2 regions of the Paenibacillus sp. FSL R5-0928 genome follow, and region 2 is predicted to be linked to the other one. Evidence: predicted binding sites of a transcription regulator. Region 2 holds the regulator's gene; the other holds the start of a gene.
The links. Region 2 encodes LexA, which represses DNA repair genes until DNA is damaged. Its sites were predicted from a motif close to CGAACATATGTTCG; they were not measured.

Region 1: recA (recombinase RecA) is a predicted target of LexA. The motif match lies at 2,217-2,230, and genes of this name have one in related genera.

Annotation. Positions count from the first base shown of each region.
Region 1 covers NZ_CP150225.1:4,271,055-4,274,482, forward strand. The annotation lists gene MKZ16_RS19075 (RecX family transcriptional regulator) at 247-972, opposite strand; gene recA (recombinase RecA) at 1,083-2,147, opposite strand; gene MKZ16_RS19085 (competence/damage-inducible protein A) at 2,448-3,428, opposite strand, start outside.
Region 2 covers NZ_CP150225.1:4,003,725-4,007,152, reverse strand. The annotation lists gene MKZ16_RS17985 (hypothetical protein) at 255-635, opposite strand; gene MKZ16_RS17980 (L,D-transpeptidase) at 788-1,126, opposite strand; gene lexA (transcriptional repressor LexA) at 1,304-1,930, opposite strand; gene MKZ16_RS17970 (LysM peptidoglycan-binding domain-containing protein) at 2,182-2,595, shown strand; gene MKZ16_RS17965 (DUF896 domain-containing protein) at 2,705-2,914, shown strand; gene MKZ16_RS17960 (hypothetical protein) at 2,964-3,428, shown strand, end outside.

The DNA.
Region 1 (3,428 bases), 270 kb from region 2:
TCATCACCATACAAAAAACCGGTAAACAACCGATTGCCATACTGCACATGCTGCACATGCACACTGCCCGCCTTATCCGGCGATTACATTTCATATGAGTTGTACGTGAACCGTTTAAAACAGTCTCCTTTTTGGGAAGGAAAAAGGATTCTAATTTTATGCCGATTCATGTTATATTTTATTATTTATAAAAAGACATTGTCAAGAGAGTCGATATACGCATTAATGTCAAGAGAATCAGTGATTCTAGTAAAACTCCTCATCTTCACCTTCATAATTGTCTTCCGCAAGTAAAGTATTGATCACTTGGCGAACCATATCGCCCGAGAATCCACGGCGCATAAGGAAGGCTCCAGTCTTTCTTCGCTTATCTGAAGCGTCTCCACGGATGAGATTCCATTTCTTGCGCCCTGTTTCGAGTGCACTCTCCAGCTCTTGTTCAGGAGTAATATTCTCCAAAGCTTCCGATATAAGGGTTTTGTCAATCCCCTTCTCACGTAGCTCTTGTCGAATCCACATCTTCCCTTTCCGCTGGTTCGCTATTCGTTGCTCCGCCCATTGCTTAGCATATAAAGGGTCATCAAGAAATCTTTCCTGCTGCAGCCGCTGCACCACTTCCGCAATAATAGTCTCTCCTATTTCCTTCTGGCGTAAACGGCGAGTCATTTCCATAGCGGTGCGTGGTTTACGTTCAAGATAACGGAGGCCTTCCACATAAGCTCGTTGACGCTCATCAGCTACAACAATTTCTTCCAAATCAGCCTTCATAAAAGAATTACCAGTAATCATTCGATATTTAATCATGACGTCCTCGTGCACAGTCATGTTATATGCTCCGAAATGTATGATATAACGGTGGTCAGATTTCTTTTGACGTTCTACTTTAGTGATCTCTAAGAGTTCTCCTTCAGGAAAATCAGATAACACCTGCTCATCTTGTTCTTCTGCTTCAAAATCCAGTTGTATTACCATAGTTGTTTGTCACCTCATAGCAATAGATCAGTTATCGTCTTACTTTCAATACTTGTTAAGAAAAGACACCCTGCAACAATCAATCACAGGGCGTCCTATTGTTTAATATACTATTCGATTTCGAGGAGCAATTTTTCTTCTTCCTCTTGCTCTGCAACAATCTCATCATTATTCGGCGCAGCAACAATAGTGGATAAATTACTTGCTTCACGGATCTTATTCTCAATAATAAGGGCAATATCCTGATGTTCCTTCAAAAACTGCTTAGCATTCTCACGACCTTGGCCGAGACGCTCGCCTTCGTAGGAATACCATGCACCACTCTTATTCACGATATCCATTTCAGTACCGATATCTACAAGACTTCCCTCTTTGGAAATCCCTTCACCATACATGATATCAACATCAGCCTGTTTAAATGGAGGGGCTACTTTATTCTTCACAATCTTGATCTTAGTACGGTTACCAACCACATCGTTCCCCATCTTGATGCTCTCTACGCGACGTACATCTAAACGTACAGAGGAGTAGAATTTCAATGCACGACCACCCGGAGTTGTCTCAGGGTTACCGAACATAACACCGATCTTCTCACGAAGCTGGTTGATAAAGATAGCAATCGTATTCGATTTGCTAATGGCACCAGAAAGCTTACGAAGTGCTTGAGACATCAAGCGAGCTTGCAGTCCGACGTGGGAATCACCCATATCGCCTTCAATTTCAGCCTTAGGTACCAAAGCAGCAACGGAGTCAACGACAATAATGTCAACGGCTCCACTACGAACAAGTGCTTCGGCGATTTCCAGCGCTTGTTCACCCGTATCTGGCTGAGAAAGCAGCAATTCATCGATATTTACGCCCAAGTTACGTGCATATTTCGGATCAAGCGCATGCTCGGCATCGATAAAAGCAGCTTGTCCGCCTTGTCTTTGCACTTCTGCAATAGCATGAAGAGCAACTGTTGTTTTACCTGAAGATTCCGGTCCGTATACTTCAATAATACGTCCCTTTGGAAGTCCGCCTATACCTAATGCAATATCAAGTGCCAAAGATCCGCTAGGTACAACTTCCACTTGCATATGCGTGGATTCTCCCAGTTTCATTACCGAACCTTTACCAAATTGTTTTTCTATTTGACGAAGCGCCATATCAAGCGCTGCACGACGATCTGACAATCAGACCACTTCCTTCACTGTTTATAGTAATATAATAACGTGTTTTTAAGGTCTTGCCAAGCTTTTTTTCGAACATACATTCGTTTTTTTTGTCTTGGGCGTTATTTATCCCTTTTATTGTAAGCCTCCCTCCGGAGATAGAAGTTAATTAAATTCTCCACTTCACCGGACATCAACGACTTATGATCATGAGAAAGCATCGTGATCAAAATCTCTGCAAATATACAAAAAACCGCAGCAAAGAAATCTCAGTGCCACGGTTCTTCCGTATGTGTTTATTATAACTGGGCTAATCTCCCATTACAAGTCTGAACCCTCAAGAGGTGTCTCCACCTTGCGTTCCTCAAGTCTCCGCCAGAGACGATACAGCAAAGCCTTAACTGTTCGTAAGCGGATATTTTCCCGCGTACCTTTAAGATTAAGCTCATAAACCTCTGTCTTACGTCCCCGTTCAGCCAAGCCGATAAATACAAGTCCAACAGGCTTTCGTTCAGAATAACCCGGTCCAGCTACACCTGTAACAGATAAGCCGAAATCGCTGTCTGCAATCATTCTCACTTGGTCAGCCAACACCTCGGCAACTTCTCGGCTTACGGCTCCAGGGGCATTGGGTCCCTCCAAATAAGCACTTGGCACATTCAGCAGCTTTTTCTTTAAGTCATTTGAATAGCAGACGATTCCGCCGGCAAACATCGAAGCACTGCCTGGAATATTTGTTATACTCTCCATCAGCAAACCTCCGGTGCAGCTCTCTGCCGCACTTAAGGTCAGGCCGGCATCCGCCATCCAATCCACTATCAATTGCTCTAGCGGCACATCAATGTTCGCATACAAATGTTCCGGCAAAATCTCCTTGATTTGTTGTTCCAGTATCTCCAGCTTTTTTGTAGCTTCATGCTCAGAAGGGGCCTTTGTCGAAATACGAACAGTTACCTCTCCCTCTTTGGCATACGGAGCAATCGTTGGATCAGTCTGACTGCGAATCAGCTCAATGAGCTTGTCCTCCAGCAGTGATTCTCCGATGCCGGCAAATTTGAGCATTTTTGAATAAAGCGGTGTTTCGTTCGTCAAGGCGTGCTGCTGTAGCCACGGTACTGCTTTATCTACGAACATCGGTTTCATCTCACGAGGTGGACCTGGAAGCACAATATAATATTTCTTCTCATGCTCAAAAGCAATCCCAACCGCAAGACCGATTTCATTCGGCAACGGTGTAGTTCCTTCAATTATAAGTGCCTGTTTGCGGTTATTTTCGGTCATAACGATCTTACGATCATCAAA
Region 2 (3,428 bases):
AAAATAGCAAATAAGTACACTAAGATAATCAGCATATAATCACCTCCCAGTTATCTCATTAGACTCAAATTGTTGCTTATTGAAAGATATGCCTGAATGATCCCCACTAGTATCTTTTAAAAGGGAAATTCGTGGAATTATAGGATCGGCTTCGGAATTAGCCCAAAAAAAGCACCCGGAGAAACCTGCCGATTCTGCAAATGGCGCAAAATTGGGGGTTGCTGCAAGGGTGCTTTTTAAGGTAAGTATGTAACCTATAGAAAATTGAAGGCAGTGATATGATCGGTATAAACAATCAGCTGTTTGTATTCGATCGGAGTCCCATAACTAGCATAAGGTCTTACAGTAACGTCATTGAGGACAACAAAGTTATAGCTGAAATTTTTATCAGGGTGTTCTGCTCCCAAATAAGATATGTATTCGTCTACTATTACATCATCCATCAAAGATTTTAAATCAAATACATCCTCTTTGTTGGAGACGGCTGGAGAGACGATTCCCTGAATGCTGCCAAAAGAGGTGAGCAAATTCACTTTTTTTCCACTAGCTTGTTCATCATTTAAAAGTAAACCGGACAGCTTACCCAGTGCATCGACTTTAAAATCGACGAGGGTTCTAATTTTTGAGTTATTCAAAACTAAACACATCCTTTTCAATTTGCAATCCTGTTAACAATATTCGACATATAATCACCAAACTCCTAGTATGCTAATGAAAAAATACTTACTTATGTAATGACCCCCATTCTGTATATGGTGATTTGGGGGCTGTGACGTCCTCAGCGAATTCAATTCCTTATCGTTACTCGTGTTCCTATAGGGACGATAGCTGCGAGTGTTAACACATCCTCGTTGTACATCCGGATACAGCCGTGGGATACCTTTTTCCCAATGGAGGAAGGATCATTCGTTCCATGAATCCCGTAGTGTGGTTTAGACAGTCCCATCCAAAAGGCACCAAAGGGACCGCCTGGATTGGGTTGTTTGTTAATAATCGTGAATTCTCCCACTGGGGATTGGGTTAACATCTTACCAATGCCGACAGGGAAACCTCTAATCACAATATCATTGTCCAGAAGATATAACATTCTTTGGGTCAGATCTACAATAATTCGGTAATTTGGCATTATGCACAACACTCCTTTCTAATTAGGATATGAGCAGAACGCCTAAACGGTTATTCATAGAAAATGCCCATTTTAGCGAACGAGAACAAATGTTCGTTAGCGGTTGAGAAAGCAAAATACACAGAAAAAAGGCTGTTCCGCATTTGCGGAACAGCCTTTTATGGTAGGAGTGCATACTTAGTGGATATCTCGAAACAATCCGATGACTCTTCCGAGAATAGTTACGCGATTAAGGCGAAGAGGCTCATAAGCTGGATTCTCCGGCTGAAGCCGTATATGATCACGTTCCTTGTAAAAGGTCTTAACGGTTGCTTCATCTTCTTCAGTCATGGCTACAACGATATCTCCATTGTCCGCTGTTTGTTGTTGGCGAACAATTACATAATCACCATTCATAATGCCAGCATCCACCATACTATCACCCATAACTGACAGCATAAATACTTTGTTGTCACCTACATAGTGAGTAGGAAGTGGGAAGTAGTCCTCGATATTCTCTGTAGCAGTGATAGGTACCCCGGCGGTAACTTTACCTACGACAGGAATCCGTGAGATGGTCTGGGCGAATTGGTGAACATTCTCTGAATCCTCTTGGCCTAGTAATTCTATTGCACGTGGCTTCGTTGGATCTCGACGAATAAGTCCCTTCTTCTCAAGCCGGTCCAAATGACCGTGAACTGTGGAGCTGGAAGCAAGGCCAACAGCTTCTCCAATTTCCCGGACGGAAGGTGGATAACCCTTGCTGCGGACTTCGCTTCGTATAAATTCCAGGATCGCCAGCTGGCGACTTGAAATCTTTGACATTGGAATCAACCCCATATAGTAATGTTTGGGAAAATTATAACATAGAACTACCGTTCGCACAAACATAAGTTCTAACTATTATAAATATTAATCTGCTAGAGTTAAAAAATGGTAGACAAATGATAATAAAATGTACCACTTGAGTCTCTCGAAAAAAAGAGAAGAATTGTTCTGAAATAGTATTGAACAAAACACATGTTCGTGTTATTATGAATTCGAAAGTAAGAACAAGTGTTTGGAGGATGATAATTATGCTAAAATACAGTACATATCGCAGCATCTACGATAAGGCCCCAGTGGTTGAATCTTTAGGACATAATGACGTTGCCCGTAATTCCGCTAAGGTGAAAGAGATAACGGAACGTTTGCTAGGAGGGATGATTTCGTTGTTCCGTCAGGACTTCTTTATTAAGTTAATATTGATTATCGTGCTAGTATTTTCTGGCCTAACAGTAGTGGGAAATGTATTTGCAGGATCGACGACTATAATGAAGGAAGAGAAGCGGATTGTGGTTGAACGTGGAGATACACTATGGAGTATTGCCCTTAAGAATAAACCGGCTGATATGAAGACAGTTGTTTATATAGAAGGAATTAAACGTTCAAGTGGGATTAAGAGTAGTCAAATTAACGCTGGAGACATACTTACTTTACCTATTTATTAATTTTCTGAGAACATAATAGAATGACCAGTAGAGCTTGCAGGGAGTAGACCTTGACAAGCTCTTTTTCTCATGGCAGAGTTAGAATTAATTTATAGGGGGAGGGAAAGTATTGAATATTGATGAGTTGGTCGCGCGAATTAACGAATTGGCACGCAAACAGAAGAGCGTAGGCCTTAATCAAGAGGAAGTGGCGGAACGCGCCAAGCTTCGTGAAATTTACCTGGGGAATATCCGCAATAACTTCCGAGCACAATTAAATACTATTGAAGTAGTAGATAACGATGAGCATGAACAAGGTAACAAGGGGCTTAAACATTAGCTCGCTGTTCCTTTTCATAGATATTTCAGGATGACTAGGGGGAACGCACATGGCCCGTTCTTGGGAAAGAATGGTTCAACGCAACACACAGCAAATCAACAAGCAAAGAAAGAAACAAGGCAAGGATACGATTTATGCCTCTAAATCTCCTACCCAGAATGCCGAAGTCTTTAAAGGTCGCAACATTGCATTTCCGGTAGTGTTAGTGATACTTGGCACTATGTTTTGGGTAGTTGGTTCTATTGATCAGGCCAAAGGAAATGGCATGCTGGCTAATTGGTTGGGAGTAGTACTGTACTATTTGCTGGCAGCGCTATTGTTCTTCCGTCGTCCGTACTTGAAGGTGGAAAAAGCAAGACTGTCTACTATTAAATTCAATCGCGAACGCGGGCTTCCAGCTGCAGATATTGAGAAAATCACACTTTCGCGTGGAGCTGTAGTCATTAAGCACAAAGGGAAACGTACGAAATGGATTTTCACAAGACTTATGAATCGCTATGATACTAATGCGATG